Regions from separate parts of the Limosilactobacillus secundus genome, predicted to be linked through region 2. Evidence: predicted binding sites of a transcription regulator. Region 2 holds the regulator's gene; the other holds the start of a gene.
The links. Region 2 encodes NrdR, which represses ribonucleotide reductase genes. Its sites were predicted from a motif close to ACACNATATATNGTGT; they were not measured.

Region 1: a site for NrdR is predicted at 2,258-2,273, ahead of LMB57_RS00155 (deoxynucleoside kinase). Genes of this name have one in related genera too.

Annotation. Positions count from the first base shown of each region.
Region 1 is NZ_JAJGUA010000004.1:12,722-18,565, reverse strand. It holds gene LMB57_RS00165 (universal stress protein) at 1-411, shown strand, start outside; gene LMB57_RS00160 (glycoside hydrolase family 73 protein) at 501-1,550, shown strand; gene LMB57_RS00155 (deoxynucleoside kinase) at 1,585-2,217, opposite strand; gene LMB57_RS00150 (hypothetical protein) at 2,433-3,041, shown strand; gene rbsR (ribose utilization transcriptional repressor RbsR) at 3,123-4,139, shown strand; gene rbsK (ribokinase) at 4,196-5,119, shown strand; gene LMB57_RS00135 (hypothetical protein) at 5,245-5,490, shown strand; gene LMB57_RS00130 (CPBP family intramembrane glutamic endopeptidase) at 5,474-5,844, shown strand, end outside.
Region 2 is NZ_JAJGUA010000034.1:12,530-18,373, forward strand. It holds gene polA (DNA polymerase I) at 1-97, shown strand, start outside; gene mutM (bifunctional DNA-formamidopyrimidine glycosylase/DNA-(apurinic or apyrimidinic site) lyase) at 112-942, shown strand; gene coaE (dephospho-CoA kinase) at 946-1,545, shown strand; gene nrdR (transcriptional regulator NrdR) at 1,591-2,055, shown strand; gene LMB57_RS05435 (replication initiation and membrane attachment family protein) at 2,073-3,434, shown strand; gene dnaI (primosomal protein DnaI) at 3,455-4,396, shown strand; ribosomal protein L20 leader region at 4,443-4,579, shown strand; gene infC (translation initiation factor IF-3) at 4,622-5,134, shown strand; gene rpmI (50S ribosomal protein L35) at 5,157-5,354, shown strand; gene rplT (50S ribosomal protein L20) at 5,399-5,752, shown strand.

The DNA of each region.
Region 1 (5,844 bases), on a different contig from region 2:
AATGATGCCAAGTTATATTTACTAAGTATTATCAATGGTGAACGTTATCCAAGTACTGGTCCTGGTGGATACGGCTTTGTTAGTCATAGCATTTATGATTCCGCAATCGAAACGATGCAAAAGAAATTAGCTGACTACAAGAAAAAAGCAGAAGCCGCTGGAATAAAAGATATTAAAACCGATGTGAAGGTTGGTAACGCTAAGGTTGAACTGGCGGAACGTTATCCTAAAGAAAATGATATTGATTTAATCATTATTGGCGCAACCGGATTAAATGTTGTCGGTCGTCTGCTCGTTGGTTCAACGGCTGCTTATACTATTCGTGAAGCACCATGTGATGTTACCGTTGTTAAAACAAACTTGAAGAATCAAAAGTTGGATATCAAGGAAACGACATATCCTGAAATGTAAAACATAAAGACTAGGAGAATTTTCTTCTAGTCTTTTCTAGTTTAAAAATGCAAATTCATAATTTTCACGTATATATACTATAGGACATTATGAAGGAGTGTTTTATTGTGTTAAATCGTCGTGCTATTACGAGTGCATTAATTGTTTTAACAAGTCTTAATGGACAACCGATTAAAGCGGACACTATCCAACAAGCACAATTTGATGCAAATGAAGATGTGAAACGTGCAAAGCCAATTGATGAAGAGACCTTAGTTAATCATGATGAAGAATATATTGATGCTTATTTAACAGAATATGAAAATGTTACTCAAGCAAAGGAAAATGAGCAAAATAATGCTTTGACAAGGGCAGATGAAGAGCCCGAGCATAAAATAGTCCAATCATCAACTGAAACTTCTGCTGAACAAAGGCGGCTGCTAGAAAAAGATAAAAAAGATGAGCAAGTTTATCAACCTCAACAACCTTCTGCAGGCCAAGCACGATTTATTAATCGAATAGCCCCAGCTGCTCAACAAATTGGTCGGGAATATGATTTGTATCCGTCAATTATTATTGCACAAGCGGCCTTAGAGAGCGATTGGGGATGCAGTACGTTGGGAAAGGCGCCTAATAATAATCTTTTTGGGGTTAAGGGGTATTTTACCCGTCAAACAGTTGCTCAACCCACGACTGAATATGACGAGCAAGGACATAAGTTTCAGGTTGTTAGTAATTTTCGGCAGTATGCAAGTGAATATGAAGCGTTAAGAGATTATGCTCAAACATTAGAAGCCCCACTTTATCAAGGAGTTCACTGTCAAAATACCAAAAATTATCGTGAAGCTACACGAGCACTTTGCGGACGATATGCAACAGATCCGGAGTATGATCGGAAGCTAAATCAGCTGATTGATACTTACCAACTTACTAAATATGATGATCAAGTTAACATCAGCAATGAAAAGGCTAATCCTGTTCCGGTGACAGACAGTAAAGAGGAGAGTAAGGTGACACCAATTGTTGACAAACATCCCGTTCAAGCGAGGAAAAACGATATTAATATCCCTCAATATGTTCCTTTGCTTGGTGGAGTGGGGACGGCAGGAATGATTGAAATTTTTCGTCGTTTGTTAAAGAAAAAGAAAGAGCATGATTAAAAGGTAAAACTCTAATCATGCTCTTATCAATTATTTAGCGTAACGACTTCAACCGTTCATCAATCATTGCTAAGACCGCCTCAACGTTCTTAGGATCTTCAAGGTCATAACGCTCTAAATCAATTTTCATTTTTGGACTAGCATCGTAATCTTTGTACCATTGCTTGTAGGCATTCCACATCTTGTAATAGTAATCCTTTAACTCTGGATTAGTATCAATTTGCTCGTAATCCCGCCCGCGCTTTTTAATTCGGTATAAGATGGTTTCAAAATCAGTTTCAGAATAAACCATTAAGTCTGGTGCGCGCTTAGGTAATTGTTGGAGGTCACTCATCATATTGTCGAGAAGCTTTAAGTATACTTCTAATTCAGTATCAGTGATGTTACCCTCGGCGTTATTTTCTCGCGTAAACAAGGCATCTTCGTAAATCGACCGGTCAAGCACATTGTTATCATCAGTGAGTGCTTGTTTAATCATTGAGAAACGCTTGTTTAAAAAATAAATTTGGAGTAAAAAGCCGTACTGTTTTGGATTTTTATAATACAGTGGTAAAACTGGATTTTCTCCGACTGGTTCAAAAAATGCTTTTGTATGTAAGTGTTCGGCAATCTTCTCGGTTAAAGTTGTTTTACCGACACCAATCATCCCTGCTGTAATAATCACCATAATGGCCCCTCTTTACTTTTTTGTCACAAAAAATATCTTACTACAAAATATTGTGGAATGACATAACTAATTTTACAATATTTGGTGGTTACCAGATTTAACTTATCGTGGTAAAAGTTATCGCATCTACATTGGTAGCGATTATAATAAAAGTAGAGATGTGATTAAATTTTAAAAATCTAATCATGTGAAAAATTAATATTAAGGAAGTAAAGATGAGAAAAGAAAGTGAAAGTGAAAATCGCGTTCAATTAACAATGGCCAAGCAGCAAGGAACATTAATTGAGGTTCATAACTTGCCAAATGATGATTATTTTAATGTCGGCTTTGTCGTTGCTCTCGATCCAGTATTTTGTTTGATGATCAGCATTGATTGGGATGGTAAAATCAACGGATTAATTGCTATCCGGATTAAAAGTATTCTTTATACGGAACGCCATAGTGACTACCTAATGGCGGTTTCTGAAAAAACTAAAGTTGCCCATGATCACAACTATTTTGATATTTGGCAAGTACAAAAATTTATTGATAATCATCCAGCAATTACCCAAGGGAACCTATTATCAAACCTTCTCAATGATTCCTATGAGAACCGCCTTCCAGTAGTGATTGGCACTGAAAAGTATAAGGGGAGTGATGATTTTACAGGAATAATTACTGCTCTCACACCCATTAAAGTAACAATTCATTACTATAATGACCATGACCTGTCATCATTATGGGAATATGATATTTTGCGAGCAAAGATTGACTATCTCCGTGTTCGAGGTACTCAAATGGCAACCGGGAAACAGATTTTTAATGATATTTTTAACGAAATGTGATTGCAATATGAGTTGAGATAGTTTAAATTAATTAAATGTTATTAACTAGATAAAACTGTTTACTAAAGAGGTTGAACAGCCATGAAAAAGAAAATAACAATTCGTGATTTAGCAAAAGAAGCTGGTGTTTCTGTAACCACTGTTTCGCAAATTTTGAATAATAAAGGTGATCGGTTCAGTACGGCGACCCAGGAACGTGTTTTAACATTACGGGATAAATATAAATACGTTCCTGACTTTAATGCCCGGAACTTAATTTTAAAGAGTGCCAAGACAATTGGGGTACTAGTTCCCAATATTGCTAACCCATTTTTTGGTACTTTTGTTGAGGGAGTGCAGAGTATTGCCCGTGAAGCAGAATTCATTCCACTTGTCTTTAGTGCCAACCGTGATCCAAAATTGGAAAAGTATTACCTTTCCCAGATGATTGAACGATCAATTAGTGGATTAGTGATTGCTAGTGCAACGATGACTACAGAGACAATTAAAGAAGTTATCTCCTTTAATGAGATTCCTTACATCTTGTTTGATCAGAATCATACGCAAGAGGGTGATCGAGTTCAAACGAATGATTACCTTGGTGGCCAAATTGCGGCTAAACACCTCATTGGACTTGGGCACAAACATATTGCCGTTCTTACCTCTGATAATCCAACTGAAAACTTAAATCACCGAATGAATGGGTTCAAAAATATTATTAAAGAAAATAACCTAAGTTTAGATCCTATTCACGATGTTATTCGGGCACCCTTGACGAAGAATGGCGGATATGAAGCAGCAAAAGATGTTTTAGCAACTGGTGCTTCTGCTGTTTTTGCGGCAAACGATGAAATGGCAATTGGATTGTTGCGTGGGTTGCACGAATTAGACGTTAAGGTTCCTGAAGATATTTCTGTAATTGGTTATGATAATATCTACTGGGACGACTATGTTTATCCACGATTAACTACGGTACAACAGCCAATTTTTGACCTTGGCGCTGGAGCTACTAAAATGCTCATTGAACAGATTAGCCATAGTAGTGCTGAAGCCCGCGTTCAAAACTTTCCAGTAAAATTAATTAAACGAGATAGTACAAGTTCCTATCGTCCAAAATAATATGGTATGATGATATTATCAATTAGATGCCAATTGTTTAAGGAGGAAATAAACAAATGACAAATCATGTAACAATTGTAGGTAGTTTAAATGTTGATACAACAATGAAGGTTAAGCGGATGCCATTACCTGGGGAAACGATTGCCGCTTTAAGTAAAACTAATGCTGCTGGGGGAAAAGGAGCAAACCAAGCCGTTGCTGCTGCACGTTCAGGCGCGGAAACAGCTTTTGTTGGTCAAGTTGGTGATGACGCTGGTGGTAAGATGATGATCAATGACCTCAAGAACAACAACGTCGACACAACTGGGATCCACGTTGACGATCAAGCAGGTACTGGATCTGCCGCCATCTTGCTTGATGAAAGTGGTCAAAACAGTATCTTAGTGTACGGAGGAGCTAACCAACAATTAAGCGTTAAGGAAGTAGAAGATGCTCGCGATCAAATTGCCGCTGCTGATTTTGTGATTGCTCAATTTGAAACTCCACAAGAAGCTACTTTACGGGCATTCCAAATTGCAAAGGAAAATGGTGTAAAGACAATCTTGAATCCTGCGCCTGCTCATGAAATTAACCCTGACTTATTGAAGTTAACAGACTTAATTATTCCAAATGAAACAGAAAGTGCTGCTTTAACAGGGATTATTATTACAGACGAAACTTCAATGCTTATGTCAGCTGCAAAGTTTGCTCAAATGGGTGTCCGTAACTTAATTATTACTGTTGGAGCAAAGGGTGCCTTCTACTGTACTCAAGATGGTTACAACTTCATTCCTGCTTTTAAGGTTAATGCTGTTGATACCACTGCTGCTGGTGATACCTTCATTGGTGCTCTTTCATCCCAATTAAAGCCTGATATGAGTAACATTGAAAAGGCAATTGTCTACGCTCAACGAGCAAGTTCATTAGCTGTTCAAAAGCTTGGTGCATTACCATCAATTCCTACTTATGACGAAGTAGTTGCTGCATCAAAGAATAACTAGATTTATTTAAATATAAATTAAAAATGGAAAGGCTGAGGAAAGCGAAAACTTTTCTCAGCCTTTCTATCTTTTTCAGCAACCTTGCGCTTAACGTATCAATTTAGTAAACTGTTGAACAAATAATAATGGAGGTTTTCTTTGTGAAAGCAGAATTTATTCTTAAGGTGGTTATTCCGCCATTTATCATCTTTGCGATTCTAGTATGGCTAACTGCTGAACATTATATCTCTGGATGGATAATGTACCTTCTATGGGTAATTGGTTTCGTGGTTGCAAATATCATTGTGACAAAGATTTCTACCCGGTGGAGTATCCAGCGAATGCGTGAGAAACGAGCAAAGGAAGAGAAAAATAATGATAAAAGTAATTAGACGGTGGATATCTAAGGTGATTTTAATTGCACTGATGGTAATTGCAATTGAAGTTCCCCCGATGGCAGTTAATTTTGCTCTACGTTATTCAAGGACTAACCAACTCATTGTGGATGGTTTTATGGCCTTATTCATTGGTTTGATGTTAGCGATTATTTGGTGGGCACACCGGACATATGAAGCTTATAACCAATTAGGACAGCCCGCAGGAATAAAGGTTGGTTGGATTGTTGGTGGTTACCTAGCGATTATTTTGGGAATGGATGTTCTTAGCTATCTCAATCAACTTATCTATCATCAAACTGAGACAGCGAATAATGCGGCACTAGGAAGCATGCTTGGTCATAATGAAGT
Region 2 (5,844 bases):
ATTAGTGCCAAAAGTAATGGATTCGGCCGTTAAGCTGGATGTGCCGCTTAAAGTAGATAGTAAGTATGGGGATACCTGGTATGACCTTAAAAAATAGATCGGAGGAATTAAATGCCTGAATTACCAGAAGTTGAAACTGTTCGCCGCGGTTTGCTGAAGATTGCTGTTAAGCGTAAAATTAATGCGATCGATGTTTATTATGGTAAAACGATTACCAATGATGTTGAAGATTTTCGGCAGGCGTTGATTGGACAAACGATTGAAAATGTTGATCGGCGAGGGAAATACCTTCTTTTCCGTTTTACTAATGATTTGACAATGATTTCACACCTTCGCATGGAAGGAAAATATTACAACCAACCAATTGGCGGACCAATTGATAAGCATACTCATGTTGTCTTTGAATTTACGGATGGCACGGAATTATGTTATCAAGACACTCGTAAGTTTGGCCGGATGACATTGGTAAAAACCGGAGATGAGATGAATGTCGGCGGATTGAAGACGATTGGCCCTGAACCGACAAAAGACGCCTTCACCTTGCCATACTTTACAGCTGAATTAAAAAAGAGTCGGGGAAAGATTAAGCCATTCTTGCTCAATCAGCGTCATGTTGCCGGTTTGGGTAATATTTACGTTGATGAGGTGCTATGGATGACAGGGATAAATCCAGAGCAACCAGCCAATACTTTAACAGCTAACCAGATTGCTGAATTACGAGAAAATATTATCAAAGAATTAGCGACAGCGATTAAGTATAAGGGAACCACTGTTCATAGTTTTACAAATGCATTTGGTGATGCCGGCGCTTTTCAAGATCGTTTAAAAGCTTATGGTCATGCGGGAGATGAATGTCCGCGTTGTGGCACGAAAATGGTGAAAATTAAGGTTGCTGAACGTGGAACGACCTTTTGTCCACACTGTCAAGTATTGAAGGAATAGGAAATGACAAAAATAGTTGGATTAACAGGTGGAATCGCCACTGGAAAGACAACGGTAAGCAACATTTTGCGCCAGACTGGAATTCCGGTGATTGATGCTGACCAAGTAGCGCGACAAGTCCAGACACCAGGCTCGGTTGGGTTAACGAGGATTGTCAAAGTATTTGGCCCTAAAGTACTTTTGCCGACGGGTAAGCTCAATCGACCCGTTCTGGCTAAAATTGTCTTTAATGATAAAGAAGCGCTGAAAAAACTCAATGAGATTCTTCAGCCATTAATTTATGATGCCATCTTTGCGCAAGTTGATACTTTGAAAAAGCAGAAAATTCCATTCGTGGTATTAGATGCACCATTATTATTAGAGCAACACTATGATGAAGATTGTGATTATGTTGTAGTTGTTTATACTGATCCACAAACTCAGCTTAAGCGGTTAATGGCTCGCGATCACTGTTCTAAAAAGGAAGCTCAAGTGCGAATTGCTGCCCAAATGCCATTATCAGAGAAAGAATCGCGGGCGGATTTTAAAATAAATAATAATGGTGACCAGGCTGCCCTGCAAAAACAAGTCGTAGCCCTAATAAATCAGCTAAAAGCAGAGTGAAATGTGGTAAAATAAAGTACTTATACTATAAAGGAGGGGGACACATTGCGCTGTCCACATTGTCACAAAAATGGATCACGGGTTGTCGACAGTCGGCCAAGCGAAGACGGAAGCTTTATTCGTCGTCGTCGTGAGTGCATTCATTGTGGCTTTCGTTTTACAACCTTTGAACGGTACGAGGAAACGCCACTACTAGTAATTAAAAAAGATGGTACGCGCCAAGAATTCAGTCGCCAAAAGATCCTCAATGGAATTGTCCGTTCGGCAGAAAAACGCCCGGTTAGTATGGAGCGGTTGACCAAGATTGCAGATAAAGTGGAAAAACAAATCCGGAGCATTGGTGAAAGCGAAGTCTCCAGTCAAATTATTGGTAAATTTGTGATGAACGAATTAAAGGGCGTCGATGAGATTGCCTATATTCGCTTTGCAAGTGTTTACCGCCAATTTAAGGACGTTGATGCCTTTATGAGTGAACTTGAAACCATGATGAAGGCAGAGCATAAAAAATAACTTAGGAGGGCTGTAAAATGACTGCAGCAGCTTTTGATCCGCAAGCCGGTTATGTTGTTACGGCTAGCACTGCATTTATTAGTTTTAATGACCAAACTTTTGCAACATTTTATCAGCCGATTTTAGGACCAGTTGCGTTTAGCTTTTTTTATGCGTTAAAAGCGCGTCTGCTGCCTAATCCTACGATTGCCAACCGGACCTTGCAAAGTGACCTGTTAGCTCAGGTAAATGCTGGGGGTCAACAAGTGCTGGAGGCTCTTCATCGTTTGGAGGCAGTTGGTTTAGTTCAAACTTATTTCCAGCACGATGAGATCGGGGACGTATATGTTTATGAATTGCAGCCGACCCTTACTCCAGAAAAAATTTTAGCTGATAATTTGCTGAGTATTTTACTTTTAGAAGAAGTAGGAGAAGAAGCATTTGAACGTTTGATTAAGCAAAGTCGGCAATACAAGCTTGCTTCTTCTAACACTTCATTAACTAATGTGAGTCACAACTTTTTTGAAGAGTTTCATATTAATTCGCAGTCAATTACTGCAACACCACAAGCAATTTTAACGGCACGAAAACAATCACCGGTAGAAAAGCAACCTCAGTTAACTAAGGGGATGAATGATGACTTTGATTGGTCAACCCTAATTCACTTACTCGCTAATCAGCCAATTGTCAGTGCAGACCTTGAAAATAATCGGGACTTAATATTATTAGAACATCAATTATATGGGATTGATGCGCCAACGATGAAGACATTGGTTTTGCGGTCGATTGATCTAAAAACTAATCATTTCAATCCAAAAAAATTTAAGCAAATTGTTGCATCTGCTTATAATATCGTTTATTCCTCAACGACAAAAGTAGCGGAAAAAGAAGCACCGGTGACAAATGAAAATAGTGAACTGACCAGTAAAGACCAGAAATTATTGGCGACAGCTAAGGATTACTCTCCAGTCGAATTTCTGCAGGTCCTTAAAGGGCAGACAGGTGGCTATGTAACTTCAGGTGAACGTCATATTCTGACAGGTTTAGTAGCGCAAGAAAAACTTACCCAAGATGCCATTAATATCTTAACTTGGTATGTGATTAGTGACCGAGGAAATTCTACTTTGACCGCTAATTTTGTCGATGCAATTGCCAATAACTGGCTCCAACATGGCATAATTAATGGAGAGCAAGCCATTGTCCAACTAAAAACTTTTAACAAGCAGTCGCAAGAAAAGAAAAAGGAAGCAAAGACGTCAAAGAAAAATAAGTGGCGCAAAACGATTAAGGAACCGATGCCAGCATGGAGCAAGAAAGATACGAGTGAGCTGATGAAAAAAGCTTCCTCACAAGAAATTGCCAAACTGCGTGAACGGATCGCTAATCGCAAGAAGAAGTAGCAACTAAAGGAGGTGGCAGCATGCAGTCACTAAACAAAACTTTACAAGAGTTAATGCGCGGTCAAAATATCGCAAACAATATCCAACAAACGATGAAGCAAGTTTATATGGATAAAGATGTTCAAGCCTTCTTAAACGAAAATCGTGATCGTCTTAGTAAAGAAGCGATTAAACGGGGGCAATCAAAGCTTTATGAGTTTTTTCATGAAAAGCAATTAATTGAAAAAGGCGTGCCAACTGTTGCCCCAGGATATTCTCCACAATTGGTTATCAGTGCAGGACAAATTGACGTAACCTACGTTCCAACTAAACAGTTATTAAAACGACAGCGCCAACGCTATATTCAACGGCTAGTTAATTCGATTAATATGCCTAAGTTCATTAAAAATGCGTCATATGATGATTATTATTTAAATGAAGATACCCAGACTGATACGCGAACAAAGGCAATTCAAGCAGCCATGGATTTTACAGATAATTATCAAAAAGATAAGTTTCAACCAGGGCTTTACCTATATGGGAAATTTGGAGTCGGAAAAACATATCTCCTTGGAGCAATTGCTAATGAACTCGCTAAGAGTAAAGGAATTGCAACAACGATGGTTCATTTCCCTAGTTTTGCTGTTGAAATGCGGAATTCGATCAAGCAAAACAATACTGGCGAAAAATTAGATGCTATTAAACGGGCACCGATTTTAATGCTTGATGATATTGGGGCTGGTGCAATGACAACGTGGGTAAGAGATGATATTTTAGGAGTGATCTTAGAATATCGGATGCAAGAAGAATTACCAACCTTCTTTAGTTCTAATTTTTCAATGGATGAGTTGCAAAATAACCACCTTGCTATCAATGCGCAAGGCGATAATGAACCCCTCAAAGCGGCCCGAATTATGGAAAGAATCAAGTACTTATCACGTGAGATTGAAATGGAAGGAAAGAATTTGCGGGATAAGGGATAAAGTTCTTGACATTAAACTTTGAATTTAGTAAGCTAATAAACGTTGAAAGAAAAAGCAGAAGCACCCGCTTCTCGCCTAGGTGATATCGATCGCCGGGCTGACGAGATGAATGATAATCGGCCACTAGGATAAGGTCGTTGTTATGAAGCGGGGTACTTTTGTACCTCGCTTTTTTGCTTGATCTTTCGCTAAAAAAATTGGAGGTGCGTTGCCATAGCACAAGATATGATTGTCAATAACGGTATTCGTGCACGGGAAGTGCGGTTAATCGGTCAAGATGGTGAACAATTGGGCATTAAGTCTAAGCGTGAAGCTCTACAGTTAGCTGAAGAAGCTAATTTAGACCTAGTATTAGTTGCGCCAAAGGCACGCCCAGCTGTTGCCCGCATTATGGATTATGGGAAGTACCGTTTCGAGATGCAAAAGAAAGAGCGTGAAGCTCGTAAGAAGCAAAAGACGATAACGGTTAAGGAAATTCGCCTTAGTCCATCAATTGATACTAATGACTTTAATGTTAAGTTAAAGCGTGTTCGTAAGTTCATTGAAAAGGGCGATAAGGTGCGGATTTCATTACGTTTCCGTGGTCGTGCTATTACCCATAAGGATATCGGTCGTGACATGATTGAACGAATGGCTGAAGAAACTTCAGACATCGCTACTGTTGTTCAACGTCCGAAGATGGAAGGGCGGAGTATTTTCTTAACTCTTGCTCCGGCTGCTGATAAAGCAAAGAATTAATTTAAGAAGGTAGGAATTAGTTATGCCAAAGATGAAGAGTAACCGTGCTGCTGCCAAGCGTTTCAAGCGTACAGCTAATGGTGGATTCAAGAGTGGAAACTCATTCACTAGTCACCGTTTCCACGGTAAGACTAAGAAGCAACGTCGTCAATTACGTGGTTTGAGCATGATGGACAAGACCAACGTAAAGCGTTACAAGAAGTTATTACCATTTAAGTAAACTTCACAAAAATAACTATTTAATATACGTAGGAGGATTTCAACATGCGAGTTAAAGGTGGAACTGTTACGCGTGCACGTCGCAAGCGCATTATGAAGTTAGCAAAGGGTTACCGTGGTTCAAAGCACCGTCTTTTCAAGACTGCTAAAGACCAAGTAATGAAGAGTTACACTTACGCTTTCCGTGATCGTAAGGTCAACAAGCGTAAGTTCCGTGAACTTTGGATTGCTCGGATTAACGCTGCTGCACGTATGAACGACATTAGTTACAGCAAGTTAATGCACGGCTTAAAGGTTGCTAACATTGACATTAACCGTAAAATGTTAGCTGATTTAGCTGTTAACGATGCAGATGCATTCAAGGCACTCGTTGACGAAGCTAAGAAAGCTCTTAACTAAGCCTAAATAATCTTCGGTCGCTTATGATGCGTATGCATGATAAGCGGCCTTTTTTATTAGTTGCTTTCCAAGTAAAGCACACGATATAATTA